DNA from 2 places in the Mammaliicoccus sp. D-M19 genome. Region 1 is predicted to be linked to the other one. Evidence: riboswitches for the same ligand, from Rfam matches in the RefSeq annotation. Region 1 holds a riboswitch; the other holds the start of a gene.
What was found. Region 1 has a riboswitch for FMN ahead of ribD (bifunctional diaminohydroxyphosphoribosylaminopyrimidine deaminase/5-amino-6-(5-phosphoribosylamino)uracil reductase RibD). Riboswitches for the same ligand answer to the same signal wherever they lie in the genome.
Positions count from the first base shown of each region.

Region 1 (8,169 bases):
AAACGACATTTTTAGAAAAGTATGGACATCACTTTAAACGTAATGCGAATCCTATGCCTCAATCATCAGCTAAGCAATTAATCGAATGGATTGAAAATGGAGACATTGTCGTTAAAGAAGGATTAGAAAATGTACGAAAATATTACGGTAAATTTAGAATTAAATATGAAGGCGAACAAGAAGAAACAAGTTATCATTATGTTATTAATGCGACTGGTCCTAAAAAACATTTATCAGAATTGACAGAAGAAGAGCATTTTATTAAAGGATTAGAGAACAAGCAAATTATAGCTGCACATCCATTTGGAGGTATTCTAGTGATGCCATATTCAAATGAAGTTATTAGTCCTAAATTCGGTACAATGCCAAATTTAAAAGTGATTGGACAATTAACAAGTGGTGTTAATTTTGATGTAAATGGCGTTTCATTATTAGTCGATCAATCCGTAAGAGCCGTAAATGATTTATACGTTGAATTAGAAGAAAGAAAAAAAGTTAAAAAGGCGAAATCTAAAAAGAAATAGTATAAAGGAAGTTGAAATGTAAGCTTGAGACAGTGTTTAATGTCTCAAGCTAATTTTTATGTGTGAGGGTGATGGGGCGTTAAAAGCAGTTTTGGTACAAAGTGCAAATACTGGGGTCGTTATTAGCAAGTTTGGAAACAAGTGCAAATACTGATGTCGTTAGAAGCAGTTCTGTCTGAAAGTACAAATAAGAATACAGTATTAACACTTCTGAGTAGTTTTGTAATTAAGGTCGTCCATAGTAACACTTCGGCCGAGTTTTGTAACTATGGATATCCTTAGTAACATTTCAGGCGAGTTTTGTAACTAAGTGCCCTCGTTATGAACAAGTTTAGTCAAAAGTGTTCACAACGCCCGTCGTTATCAGCATTTTAAAACCATCACACAAATACTAACTATATAAATTTAACTTCTTCATTTGTAATTCTTAGTGAAATGGTATAGAATGATGTCATCAGTGATTACTGATATATAATTTAATAATATATTCTTTCGGGGCAGGGTGAAATTCCCAACCGGCGGTATAATAGCCCGCGACCCATAAGTGAATTTTCATTTATGGCTGATTCAGTAACATTCTGAAGCCGACAGTATAGTCTGGATGGGAGAAAGAATAGACGACAGCGTATGCTATACGCTTATTTCGTTATACTTAAAATGTTAAAGTCTTTTTTCATAAAAGGCTTATTTCGTGATACATTTTTACTCCCAACCACCGAAAAGTGATTTTCGGTGGTTTTTATTTTTAGGAGGTAAAGAAATGAATCAATATTTAGATTTTGCAATTGATTTAGCTGAACGTGTACAAGGACAGACGGGTACGAATCCTTCTGTTGGTGCAGTTATTGTTAAAGATCATAAAATCATAGGTTTTGGTGCACATTTAAAAAAGGGTGAAGCACATGCTGAAATACAAGCTTTAAAAATGGCAGGTGAAGAAGCTCAAGGTGCAACAATATATGTTTCTTTAGAACCTTGTTCACATTATGGTTTAACACCACCTTGTGCCGAAGCGATTATCGATAACGGTATTCAATCAGTTGTATATGCAGTCAAAGATGGTTCTCTTAAAAATAGTGGTCATGAAATGTTGTACGAAGCTGGAATAGATGTAAAACATGAGCCTTCTAAAAGAGCAGAAGACTTATATGAGGCATTTTTTCATCAACAACAAACGAAATTACCATTTATTACTTTGAAAATTTCTACGAGTCTAGATGGTAAAGTTGCGACAGATTACAAAGAAAGTAAATGGATTACATCTAAAGAAGTTAAACAAGATGTATTAAAATTGCGCTCACAACATGATGCAATTATTACAGGTGGGATGACAGTTCGTGAAGATAATCCATTATTAACTACTCGTAATCCCAATTTAAGTAATCCAACTAGAATTGTTTTAACAGAGCAATCACACTTTGGTGGTGATTATGAAATATTCAAAGATGAAGATAATCCTGTTATTGTTGTAACGAGTTCGGAATCATTTCACACGTATGAGAACCAGCATATTAAAGTTAAGAACAGTGATTTATCAAATTTAAAAACGATTATAAAAGATTTATATGAAGATGGATATGCTCAAGTGATGGTTGAAGCAGGTCCTAAACTTGTAAGTCAGTTTATTGAACAAGACTTAGTAGACCAATTAATTATTTATCAAGCCCCGAAGATGATTGGTGGTCAAGGAAAATATCAATATTATCAAACGCAAGATATCGTTCCTTTATCCAATAGTAAATTATTTCAAATTATATCAACAGAAATCATTGGTGGAGATCTTAAAATAACATTAAGAAAGAAGTGACAAGATGTTCACAGGACTCATTGAAACAGTTGGTGTAATCAAGAATACAAGCACAAACCAAGGCGTTAAAACATTAACAATTGAAGCCACTGAAATAATGGATGATTTATCTTTAGGTGATTCCGTTGCTGTTAATGGTGTTTGTCTGACCGTTACTGAGAAAGCAAGTTCTTGTTTTAAAGTGGAAGTGATTACTGGAACAATCTCAGTAACTTATTTAGAACATTTGAAAATGAATGACAAAGTAAATCTTGAAAGAGCGATGTTAGCAAATGGAAGATTTGGTGGTCATTTTGTAAGTGGGCATGTAGATGGTCAAGGCATTATTAAACATATTTCAAAGAGACAAGATGAATGGATTATTGAAATATCTACAGAAGCGCATTTATTAAATCAAATGATTGATAAAGGATCTATCACAGTTGATGGTGTTAGTTTGACAATTTTTAAATTATATCCTCAAAAATTTGAAATTCATTTAATTCCTGAAACGAGAGATCGAACAATCTTTGTTAATAAGAAACAAGGTGACAGTGTACATATTGAAACGGATTTGTTATTTAAATATGTGCAGAAAGCAACAGGACAAAATCATTCAAATTTATCCGAAGAGAAATTACTTAATCTAGGATTTTAGGAGGCTATAACATGTTTGATAACGTAGAAGATGCCATACAAGAACTTAAAAGTGGTAAACCGATTATTGTAGTAGATGATGAAGATAGAGAAAATGAAGGTGACCTTGTCGCAATTTCTGAGTATTTAACAGCTGAAACGATTAATTTTATGGCTACACATGCAAGAGGTTTAATCTGTGCACCGATAAGCAGCGAAATTGCCCAACAATTTGGTTTGAAATTGATGACTGAAACGGGTGATAAATATAAGACTGCATTTACTGTAAGTATTGATCATGCATCAAGTACGACAGGTATAAGTGCTTTTGAAAGAGCGGATACGATTAAAGCATTAATTAATGAAACGTCACCAACAGCATTCGTTCAACCAGGTCATGTATTTCCATTAATAGCTAAAGACAATGGTGTTCTTGAAAGAATAGGTCATACAGAAGCTTGTGTTGATTTAGCGAAACTTTCTGGAGCGAAACCAGCTGGTGCTATTTGTGAAATTATGAATGATGATGGCACGATGGCTCGTAGAGATGATTTATATCAATTTAAACGTAAACATGGTTTGTTAATGATAACGATTGATGAACTTGTAAAGTATAGAAAACGTCATGATCAAATTATTCATCTTGAATCTAAAGTTAAGTTGCCAACTTCATATGGTGAATTTGATATGTACGGCTTTACATCGCAATTAGATGATAAAGAATATATTGTCATTAGTTCAGGAGAAATTAAAGATGGTATGAATGTACGTATTCATTCTGAATGTGTGACAGGTGATATTTTCCATAGTGCTAGATGCGATTGTGGAGAACAGCTTGAATATTCAATGAAATACATTCAAGAACATGGTGGCATGATTTTGTACTTACCTCAAGAAGGTAGAGGAATAGGACTGATCAATAAACTTAAAGCATATGAACTTATTGAACAAGGTTATGACACGATTACAGCTAATGAAGCTTTAGGCTTCGAAGCGGATTTAAGAGATTATACTGAAGCGAGTCAGATTTTGAAATACTTTAATATAGAAGAAATTCAACTCATCAGTAATAATCCAGATAAATTTAATCAATTACAAGTTTTAGGTATACGTGTTTCTAATAGAGTTCCAGTTGTCATTGAACCGAATGAAACAAATGAATCATATATCAATACTAAAAAGCATGAAATGGGTCATTTAATATAAAATAGAATGGAGTTTTTAAAATGAAATTTGAAGGTAAAATGGATGGATCACAATTAAAAGTAGCAATCGTCGTGAGTAGATTTAACGATTTTATAACAGGTCGTTTATTAGATGGTGCTAAAGATACTTTAATTAGACATAACGTGGATGAAGAAAATGTTCATGTAGCATATGTACCAGGCGCGTATGAAATTCCTTTAGTAGCTAAAAAATTAGCGAAGTCAGGGAAATACGATGCGGTCGTAACATTAGGCTGTGTAATTAGAGGGGCGACTACACATTATGATTATGTATGTAATGAAGTTGCAAAAGGTATTTCTAAAGTAAATGATGAAACAGATGTACCTGTAATATTTGGAATCGTAACAACAGAAACAATTGAACAAGCGATTGAAAGAGCAGGAACAAAAGCAGGTAATAAAGGTGGAGATGCTGCCTTAGCTGCAATTGAAATGGCAAACTTACTTAAAAATATTGAAACACAAATATAAAAACAAAGAAGCCAGGACAAGCGTTCTGGCTTCTTATGTATTATTTTTTCTTCGCTTTAGCGATTCCGCCTATACTTAATAAGGTTAAGCCAGCTATTACACTAGCTCCGATAGCAATTTTTCCTTTATTCTTTTCACTAAAGATATCTAATAACATTAAATTAATATTTTGTGGTCTTTCTGCTAATCTTCTCATGAAGTAACCGAACCAATCTTCCCCAAATGGCACGTACATACAGAAATTATAGCCTTCATTAGCGATTTGATATGCATAATCTGTTCTAAAACCATATAACATTTGGAATTCAAATGAATCTCTTGAGATGTTATGATCTTTAACAAATTGTTTAACATGATTAATAACATTATGATCGTGTGTTGCAATTGAAGTGAATGCTTTAGCAGTTAATAATCTTTTTTCAATCAATGCTATATAATTTTTGTCAATTTCTTCTTTAGTTTGATAAGCAATATGAGGTGCTTCCTTATATGCACCTTTAACTAATCGTAATCGCACATCATCGTATTTATCCATAATATTCATAGCATCAAATAAGTATGCTTGAATAACAGTCCCTACATTTTTGAATTCACCCTTAAGTTTATCAACTATTTCCGTAATACCAACTAAATCTTCATATTTTTCAGCATCTATGTTCACAAATGTATTTCCGTATTCATGAGCTTTTAACAAAATTTCTCTCGTATTTTGATAAGCAAACTCTCTATCAATATTGAGACCTAATTGTGTAAGCTTAATCGAAACATGCGCATCAATATTAGCATTGTAGTTTCTTCGCATAATTTCAACAATATTTTGTTGAGCTTCTAAAGCTTCTTGACGTGATGTTACGAATTCCCCTAAATTATCTAACGTACATGAAATTCCCTTCATATTTAATCTTTCAACTGTATCGATTGTTGAATCAATATCAACGCCCGCTACGACCTTGTTTGCACCTAGTGCAGGACCCATTTTCTTAGCTGATTCATTCATGAATTTGTTGTTAGATAATGCAATAAAAAAATCTTTTACGACAGGCATAGCAAGTCCTCCTTAAATATATATATTCATTTAATTTATTTTATCATGGAAATACAAATTTAGTTAAGCGTTTACATTTTTAATATAATGTAAAATTATACTAATTGTGAATTATGACACGAAAAAGAACGCCCCCGCAAGGCGTTCCATAATATTGACAATATTTTGTCCGAAATAAGAAAATATATACACGTATATTAATGTAGTTTAATTGGATTTGTATAATGCGTTTGAACAATTAAATCTTAAACGTATTTAGGACTTTTTCCATATTTGTTTGGAGCTTTATTTCCCTCACTACATGCCATAAGCAGAATTGCAAGATTTAAAAATAAACAAATAATCAATAAGACGGCATATAGTACAGTCATAGAAGTACTTGTAACTGAATCTTTAAATAAACTATATAAAATATCTAAAATAAAAGTAAGTGCATATGTAATAGTAGGAAATATCATTGTCATATTTAAATCATGGAATCTTCTACTAGTTACTGAAATAGAAGCAATAAATGTTGCAATATTAAATATGCTAGAAACAATAACTGTAATAAGCGCAGGAATAGGTAGTACTGTAATTAATAGATTACCTAGCATAGTGATAATGATTGTAGCAAGTATTGGATACCAAAATTCTTTACGTCTAGATCGACCGTGAATATTAAATGCATTTAACCAAAAAAGTTTGTAGTAATGCAGCATATTAAATCCCTCCAATAATTCTTTTCTAAGATATTATTAATACTATTATATACATAAATGGATAAAAAAGGTATTTATATTGTAAAAAAGAAACTGATTGGGAAAATCAGTTTCTTTTTTAATTCATTATTATTTAAATTTTTTTAATATTGCTTATTATGGTTTAGGGGGTGGATTGATTGACTTGCTCATAGTTTGGTGAAATGGGTTCTGCTGCTATGCTAATTGCATGTGGTAGAAATGTGAATATAAACAAAGAAATAATTATTTTTTTAAAGAAATGCATTTTATCATGCTCCTTTAAAGGCGTCTTATGTTACATCTTTAAAGTAACACGACAATATGAATTGATTGCTAATTCAATGTAAAGATTTAATGGCTATTAATGTTAATTTTATGTTAAGGAAAGCAATGAATCTTTAAAATATCTTAATAATTATAGCTGGTTTATCGTGATACAATTAATGTATTAGAAATGACTGTAAAGGAGAAATCGGGATGTTTAGGGATATGGCATTTTATATGTTTGGGAAACCTTTAGATAGTTTCGTGCAATTGTTTATTTTTGAGCCAATTGTGATTGGTATTATAGCAATTTTAGTGGCGATGATTACTAAAAAGTCATGGACAGTTTTTGTTACAATCATTGCTTTAAATATTATTGATAATTTCTTACTCGTTAACTACCACTTTAGTGGGGCAGATATAGGCACAATATTAGTTCAGAATGTTGTCTTCTTCTTTGAGAAGTTCTTCTCAATGTTTTATGAAATTATTATCGCTTATATCGTTGTAAAATTACCGTTTATGCATAGCAAATTTAAAATAGCGTAACAAAAAAGGATTGGGACATTGCGTCTCAATCCTTTTTATTATTTATTGATCTGCTTTATAAATCTCAGCTTTTTCAATATAAGATGCATTGATTCTTTTTAATTCATTATAGTCATCTTCTGTCAGTTCTCTAATGACTTTTGCAGGACGACCAAATGCTAACGTATGTGGTGGGATTTTCTTTCCTGGTGGAACGAGTGATCCAGCACCGATAAATGCATATTCTCCAATTTCTGCACCGTCAAGAATTGTTGAATCCATTCCGATTAACGCGTGCTTGCGAATAATACTAGAATGTAATGTCACTTTATGACCAATTGTTACAAAATTTTCTATTATAAGTGGTTGATTAGGGCTTTGGTGTAAACAACACAAATCTTGGATATTAACACCTTCACCTATAATTGTAGGGGCAACATCACCTCTAATAACTGAGTTGAACCATACTGAGCTTTTAGGACCGATTGTAATATCACCAATTAAAGTTGCATTTTCAGCAATATAACAGCTTTGATCGATTTGTGGTTTTTGACCTTTAAAAGATTTAATCATTCAAGATTCTCCATTCTTTTGAAAAATTTTGTTATACTAAGTTTAACAAAAAAGTAGCTATATAGGTAAAAGGAGTAATATATTATGTGGAAATGGGAAACTGAGAAAGAAGCTAAAGGAATTGTAGTAATTGTACATAATATGCTAGAACATACAGGAAGATACGCATACGTAATCACTAAGCTACGACGAGAAGGTTACCATGTTATTATGGGTGACTTAAAAGGACAAGGACAAACTTCCCGTGTACATAGAGGACATGTTGATAAATTTGAAGAATACCATGAACAAGTACTTGAATGGATATCTATTGCAGAAGAATATCACTTACCAGTATTTACGTTAGGTGTTGGTTTAGGTGGCCTTATTCTTCTTAATTTATTAGAAAAAGTAG
Region 1 is NZ_JAJNHW010000002.1:132,154-140,322, forward strand. It holds gene LQ675_RS06240 (FAD/NAD(P)-binding protein) at 1-524, shown strand, start outside; FMN riboswitch at 1,009-1,141, shown strand; gene ribD (bifunctional diaminohydroxyphosphoribosylaminopyrimidine deaminase/5-amino-6-(5-phosphoribosylamino)uracil reductase RibD) at 1,285-2,331, shown strand; gene LQ675_RS06250 (riboflavin synthase) at 2,336-2,968, shown strand; gene LQ675_RS06255 (bifunctional 3,4-dihydroxy-2-butanone-4-phosphate synthase/GTP cyclohydrolase II) at 2,980-4,152, shown strand; gene ribH (6,7-dimethyl-8-ribityllumazine synthase) at 4,173-4,643, shown strand; gene LQ675_RS06265 (proline dehydrogenase family protein) at 4,684-5,688, opposite strand; gene LQ675_RS06270 (DUF805 domain-containing protein) at 5,934-6,389, opposite strand; gene LQ675_RS06275 (hypothetical protein) at 6,888-7,223, shown strand; gene LQ675_RS06280 (gamma carbonic anhydrase) at 7,266-7,775, opposite strand; gene LQ675_RS06285 (alpha/beta fold hydrolase) at 7,860-8,169, shown strand, end outside.

Region 2 (8,169 bases), 300 kb from region 1:
TTGGTGTGAACCTTGTAAACGTGAAATGCCTGAGTTAGAAAGACAATATCAAAACTACAAAGACAAAGGTGTTGAAGTCGTTGCGATACATGTCAGAAATAATCCTCAACAAATCAAACAATATTTAAGTTCGTTAAAAAAAACACCAACATTCACAGTTGCGATGGATAACGATAATTTAGTAACAGATGCATATGGTATCAATCCATTACCAACTACGATAACGGTTGATAAAGATGGTAAAATAAAAACAAAGCATACTGGTGAACTTTCTAAAAAGCAAATCATAGAAGAAATGGAAAAGGTCAAAGTGAAATAGAGGGGGATTTAAAGTGAGCAACAAGCAAATTGTTTGTGAGTGCGGGCATAAGAACCCAGAAGGAACTCAATTATGCTTAAACTGTGGTCGCTTAATAAATGACGACTATGATAAGAAAAAGACAACCGACGTTATGCGTTACGATGGGCAAGCGATACGTTCGAAAACAAAAAACAGAACAATATTAGATCGCATATGGAATTTCTTCGCTTCAATCAAAACAGGTGTTACGTTACTCGTATTAACGGTTATTGCAGCTTCAATTGGAACAATATTCCCACAAGAATATTTCATTCCAATGAATGTGAATCCAGAACAATATTATTATGAACATTATGGTTCTCTAGGATTACTATATTATAAACTTGGATTCCACAATTTATATAGTTCATGGTGGTTCTTAATTCTGTTAGGTTTAGTAGCATTCTCTATTATTACATCAAGTATTGATAGAGGGATACCTTTACATAAATCTTTGAAAAATCAAAGAACGAAAAAGCACAGTTCATTCTATAAACGTCAAAGATTAAACTCACATTCAGATGATCAAGTTAATCTAGATGAAATAAGTCAATCTTTTAAAGATAAAAGATACAAAGTTAAACAAGATGGGAATCATATCTTACTTGAAAAAGGACGTTTATCTAGATACGGTCCTTATATCAACCATACTGGTTTAATCATTTTATTATTTGGGGCAATGTTAAGATTCTTACCAGGCTTTTACTTAGATGATATGGTCTATGTGAAAGAAGGAGAAACTAAACCAGTACCTGGTACAGATAGAGGCTATTATATAAAAAATAATGACTTTATATATGAAGAATATGATCAAAAATCTCAATCCAATACAAACCCTGAATCAATTGACCCAAGTTTAAACAAAATTGCTAAGAACTACGAAACAAAAGCTACTTTGTATAAAAACAGTCAAGAAGAAGTGATTGGGTCAGATGCTAATCTAAAAGAAGTCGCTTCAGATTCAATTAAAGTCAATCATCCGTTAAAATATGATCACTTACAATTTTATCAAAGTAGCTTTGACAACTCGTTGTTAAAAGATATGACATTTAACTTAAAAACAAAAGATGGTAAACCTTTAGGAAAACCATTTACAGTTAATTTGGAAAGTCCGAAAAAGACTTATAAAATAACAGATGATTTAACAGTTAAGTTAAGAAGTTATGCACCCGATTACGAAAAAATAGAAAATGGTGTACTTGCAACTAAATCTCCAAATCCGAATAATCCAGCTTTTGTGTTTGAAGTAACTGATAAAGGTAAACAATCAGAATTTAGTTTCTTAAGAATTAAAGAATCACAAGATATATCTAAAGATAATAAATACGATGTGAAATTTGCGAATGCAACAAATCAATGGGCAACAGTGTTGGCAGTAAAGAAAGACTTAACACTTCCAATATTATTTACAGGTTTCGTTATCTTCTTATTAGGTTTAGCAGTTGGATCATATATTAACCATAGACGTATTTGGATTAATACTGATAACGGTGAATTTAATATCGCTGCACATACAAATAAGAATTATTATGGTTTCTCAAAAGAGATTAACCAAGTCTTAGATAAACACCACATTTCACATATAGAAGATACTAAACAAGACATTCACGAAAGTAAGGAGGCAAACAATGGATAAAGATATGTTTTTAAATATTAGTAATATTAGTTTATATTCTGCATTTATTTTATACTTAGTTGCGATTGTCCCATATTCATTTTCAATCCGTTCACCTAAGAAAAGAGCAGAAAAAGTAGGGGTGACATTAACTGTCATCGGCTTTGTATTACAAATTCTATACTTTATTACTAGATGGATTGCTGCGGGACATGCACCAGTAAGTAATATGTATGAATTCTTAACGATGTTTGGCATTATGATGGTAGGTGGCTTCCTCGTTATTTACTCTATATATAAGACACCTATTTTAGCGCTATTCGTATTACCAATTGCGATGTTGTTAATTGCATATGCAAGTATGTTCTCTAGAGATGTTTCGCCGTTAATTCCTGCGTTACAATCTAGTTGGTTAGCAATTCACGTTATAACAGTAACGATTTCATATGGTATTTTATCAATCAGCTGTATAGCAGGATTAATTTATTTATTTGCAGCTGTTAGTCCAGAAGAAAAATCTATACATAGTTTCTTTGTAGAAGTCATTATGTATTTCATTGTTATTGTAATTGGGTTTATATTAACAACGATTATTATGAAAGATATCGTTGGTTACGATGACACTTATTTCTTTATCGATAAAAATGATAATAACTCTGTTCAACATTATCATCTTCCAGCATTTGTAACACAACAAGATAGTTTACTTGTAGATCATGTTTCTGGTAGTGATTATGAACCAAAAGAAAGAACAGATATCTTAAAATGGAGCAAGATTGAATTACCTGCTGTTATCAATTCACAAAAATTAAACACAGTCGTTTGGTCAATTGTAGTTGGTACGGTCTTGTATGGTATACTAAGATTGATTTTGAAAGGCAAGACTTTGTTTAGTCTTATCAAACCACTTACGAAAAAAGTCAATCTATCCTTGATGGATGAAATAGGATATCGTTCAGTAATCATTGGCTTCCCATTATTTGCACTTGGCGGAATATTATTCGCTAGTATCTGGGCACAAATGGCTTGGAGTAGATATTGGGGCTGGGATCCTAAAGAAGTTTGGGCGCTTATAACATTCTTATATTATGCGATATTCTTACATTTAAGATTAGGTAAAGGTTGGGAAGGCAGAAAATCAGCATGGTTAGCTGTTGGTGGCCTTGCAATCATTCTATTTAATGTTATTGCCGTTAACTTAATAGTAGCTGGTTTACATTCTTATGCTTAAAAAATGCTAGAAGGGAGTCAACGAAGCATGACAGATCGTATTTTAGTAGTAGATGATGAAGATAGAATTCGAAAATTAGTTAAAATGTATCTCGAAAGAGAAGGTTATGAGACTGATGAAGCGGATAATGGCCAAGATGCCTTAGATAAAGCTTTAAATGAAGATTATGACTGCATATTGTTAGACTTAATGTTACCTGAAATAGATGGAATTGAAGTTTGTAAGAGAGTAAGAGAAACAAAATCAACACCTATTATTATGCTAACAGCTAAAGGTGAAGAAAATAATCGCGTTGAAGGTTTTGAAATTGGGGCAGACGATTATATCGTCAAACCATTTTCACCTAGAGAAGTTGTCTTACGTGTAAAAGCATTACTAAGACGTACAACGAATCATTCAATGGTTAATCAAACTAATACAGCTAAAGATTTAATTGTATTTGAAAACTTAGTCATTGATAATGACGCACATCGTGTATTAGCAGATCAAAAAGAAGTGAATTTAACGCCTAAAGAGTATGAATTATTATTATATTTAGCAAAATCACCTGATAAAGTATTTGATAGAGAACAACTGTTAAAAGAAGTTTGGCACTATGAATTTTATGGTGATTTAAGAACAGTTGATACGCATGTTAAAAGATTGCGTGAAAAGTTAAATAGAGTTTCTGAAGATGCTGCACAAATGATTCATACTGTATGGGGCGTCGGTTATAAGTTTGAGGTTCCTGAATAATGAATCGGTTAAATAGTGTTGTTGTAAAACTGTGGTTATCTATTATTTTAATAGTAACGACAGTTTTACTTTTATTAAGCGGATTTCTTATAACTTTCTTACAATCTTATAATACATCTACTACAGGTGAAAATTTGTATAATAATGCAAGCAAAATAGAGCGTTTATTACTGAGTTCACATGAAAAAGCTTCAGCTATCGATTATGCAAGAGAACTCGTTGAAGACCCAGCCGGACTCATTATCGTTAAAAATAGCGATGATCTAACAGCAAAGTCTGAAGATCCATTAAAAGAAGTTATGATCAACGAGATTAGAACAAATCATGCATTCGATAAAGTGTTTAACGAAGATAAACATGTATTGAAAGAAATCAATTTAACTTATAACAGTGAAAAACATCAATATATTTTATTAGGATATCCTTCTCGAGCTTTTCCTGAAGAAGATGCAGGTATCTTTTTATTCCAAGATATCAATTCTATTAAAGAAGCTCAAAATGTCGTCACACTTAGTATACTTGTTTCAGCCATTATATTATTAATCGTGAGTACGGTCTTTGCATTCTTCCTTTCAAACAGAATAACGAAACCTTTAATTCAACTGAAACATGCTGCCTTTAAAGTTGCTAAAGGTCACTATACTGAAAAAGTACCAATTTATACGCGTGATGAAATAGGCGAGCTCGGTTTAGCATTTAATAAAATGAGTAAAGATATACGTACTAACATAGATGATGTTAAATCAAAAAATAATATACAAGAAAAACTCATTAATTCAATGATAGATGGTGTGCTAGGCATCAATGATAAGAATGAAATCATTATTTCTAACTCCAAAGCTGACACATTCTTAAAAGAAGTAAAAGAGTTTAATCATGTTGATATATCTACTCAAAGAAATGACACATTTAAAGAAAAGAATACGCAGTTTTTCGAATACGAATTGGGTCATAAATATTATGTCGTGATATCAACATATATCGATAGTATTCAAAATGATGGTTCATCAGGTATAGTCGTAATCATTCGTGATATGACAGACGAACACCATATGGATCAAATGAAAAAAGACTTTATCGCAAGTGTTTCACACGAATTAAGAACACCAATTTCTATGTTACAAGGTTATACTGAGGCAATTGTTGATGGTATTGTAACAGAGAAGAAAGATGTAGATGATTTCTTATATATTATTTTAGATGAGTCTAAAAGACTAAGTAGATTGATAAATGAATTATTAGAAGTCGCAAAAATGGATGCTGAAGGTATTAAAGTTCATTTAGATGACTTTAATATTTCTACATTAATGAACAAAATTGATACTAAATTCTTACCACAAGCAAGAGAAAATGGTTTGAATTTATCCGTTAAACATATTGGAAATCTTACAAATTGGTATGGTGATAGTGATCGTGTCGAGCAGATTTTAACAAATTTAATCGATAACGCGATTAGATACACACATCAAAATGATTCTATTAATGTCGTCTTTGATGATACAGATGAAGAAGACTTTGTTATAACTGTCCAAGATAGTGGCGTAGGTATTGCTAAGGAACATTTAGAACAAATATTTGATCGTTTTTATAAAGTTGACGCTTCTCGCACGAGAGGTAAACACGGAACAGGACTTGGCCTCTTTATCGTCCAAAAAATTATAGATGCACATCATGGTACGATTAAAGTTGATAGTAAAGAGGGTGAAGGTACTCAATTTACAATAACTTTACCAAAAGTTTAAATTGTTGAGTTATTTAGATGAAAATACCTGACCAATGTGCTAATATATATTTTGTAATTAAAACTAAATAAAAAATTCATCTTCGGGGTTTGGTGTAATTCCATACCGGCGGTTAAAGCCCGCGACCCAATATATGTATGTATATTGGCTGACTTAGTGAAATTCTAAGGCCGACAGTTAAAGTCTGGATGGGAGAAGATGGAGGGAAAATCTAGTCTTGACTAGGTTTATTTTGCGATAATTTTTCCTCCTATTCTTACGAGATGAATAGGAGGTATTTATATGTCTAACGATAACAAAACAAAACGCTTACTCACTGTAAGTATGCTCATCGCAATCAGCTTTATTTTGATGTTTTTGAAATTTCCATTACCATTTTTACCACCATATTTAACAATGGATTTCAGTGATATTCCTGTGCTTGTCGCAACATTTGCGTTTGGTCCAGTTTCAGGTATATTAGTAGCATTATTTAAAAACGTATTGAATTTCTTAATTGTGTCTCATGAACCGATTGGAAATACGGCTAACTTTTTAGCATCAATATGTCTCGTAATTCCGACTTATTATTTCTATCGCATGAAAAAAACAAAATTATTTATGGGATATGGATTAGCAGTTGGTACAATCTTGATGACAATTCTTATGAGTTTAATGAATTACTTTGTTCTATTACCTTTATACGGACAAATTATGAATCTTGCAGATATCGCACATAATTTAAAATTAATCGTATCTACCGGTATTATTCCATTCAATTTAATTAAAGGTATTGTCATTTCAGTCATATACATTTTAATATTTGATAAACTTAAATCTATTATAAAATAAAGAAAGGCTAGGACCTCGCGTCCTAGCCTTTCTCATATATATTATTCGAACTTAAGTGCGTCTCCGTCGAATGATTCATCTGCTATTTTAATTGAATCTGTCGGACAACCTTCGAAAGCATCTTCCATATCTTCTAATAATTCCTCTGGGACAGCTTCGATTCCCTTATTGTCGTCTAGTATTACGTAGGCGATTCCCTCATCATCATAGTCGTATATATCAGGGGCAGCTGCTCCACATGCGCCACATGCTATACATGTATCCATATCTACTATTGTGTATTTAGCCAAAATTTTCGCCTCCTTTAAAAAACATGCTACACTTATTATACATACTTATTTTAGTGATAACACTTATATATTTCAACATATTTATGTTATTTGAGGTGACTTATTTGAAACAGATTATACTGAAAACCCTTTCCATAAAGCATGAAAACAAAACTGATAAAAGTATTTATAATATTTTAATCGGTAAAAAGACCCATCAAACATATTTTGATGCAACGATTGAACATTTAAAATTGTATTATGGCTGTTTGCCAAATTTGAAATTTGAACAATTCGAACAAATTATTAACGAACCTATAGAACATATTGATGAGCCAATTATAGGCGACTTTTTCTATAGTCAGGCCATTCAATCTGTTAATACAATCTTATTATTAACTCAGATGATTAGTCAAAAAAAGCATAACCATTTAACGTATCAACCGATCATCAATGATAAAGAGATACAATTTAAAGCTAAAGAAATTTATGTACTTATTAAAGAAATAGGTGAAGATCATTTTATAGAAGAAATTTATCAGTTATTTGAAGACATGAATACATACTTCCAAACAATATATATTCACTATTTATTAGCTGGTTTTCGAGAAACGCCTTATACAATTGAACAAATTTCATTGATTGAAGAAATTGGTATAATGGATTTAAGAGAACATTTAGTAGAAGAATATCAATTTATCCAAGTAGCGATACAAAATAAAGAACGTTATCCAATATTATCTCAGATTAACTATCAACCGATGTTAAACCAACAAACGTTCACTACATATGAATTATTAAATCGCACATATGATATGGATCAACTCGCAAATATCAAACGTGTTAAGACACATACAATTCACGACCATATTATAGAGATGTATATTAAAGGTTATTTAAATGATAAGAATTTATATATTAATGATGACCAATACGCAAGATTTGTAGAAGTTATTCAACAAACACCTAATCAAAATTTAAAATTTTACTATGAAGCGTTAAATGATTTTACATATTTCGAAATCAAACTCATGTATGTTTTGTATGCAATGGAGGGATTAAATGCTACAACAAGAACTTAAAAAGTATTTTGGATATGATGATTTTAGAAGTGGGCAAGAGGAAACAGTCCAAAACATATTAGACGGCCATGATGTGTTGAGCATCCTTTCAACTGGCGCTGGGAAAAGTTTGTGTTATCAATTGCCAGCTTATATAACAGGGGGCAGAGTGCTCATTATTTCTCCACTTATTTCTTTAATGGATGATCAAGTCGTTCAAATGAAATTAAATGGTGAGAAGAATGCTGTTGCGATCCATTCTGCTATTGATAAAAAAGAAAGGACAGACATATTTAGAAACTTATCAAATTATCAATTTATATTTTGTAGCCCGGAATTTATATA
Region 2 is NZ_JAJNHW010000002.1:435,674-443,842, forward strand. It holds gene resA (thiol-disulfide oxidoreductase ResA) at 1-319, shown strand, start outside; gene resB (cytochrome c biogenesis protein ResB) at 333-1,976, shown strand; gene ccsB (c-type cytochrome biogenesis protein CcsB) at 1,969-3,186, shown strand; gene LQ675_RS07760 (response regulator transcription factor) at 3,214-3,921, shown strand; gene LQ675_RS07765 (ATP-binding protein) at 3,921-5,663, shown strand; FMN riboswitch at 5,738-5,867, shown strand; gene LQ675_RS07770 (ECF transporter S component) at 5,946-6,494, shown strand; gene LQ675_RS07775 (ferredoxin) at 6,536-6,784, opposite strand; gene LQ675_RS07780 (helix-turn-helix domain-containing protein) at 6,889-7,845, shown strand; gene LQ675_RS07785 (RecQ family ATP-dependent DNA helicase) at 7,826-8,169, shown strand, end outside.
Region 2: linked by a shared signal. The riboswitch ahead of LQ675_RS07770 (ECF transporter S component) and the one ahead of ribD (bifunctional diaminohydroxyphosphoribosylaminopyrimidine deaminase/5-amino-6-(5-phosphoribosylamino)uracil reductase RibD) in region 1 are both predicted to bind FMN.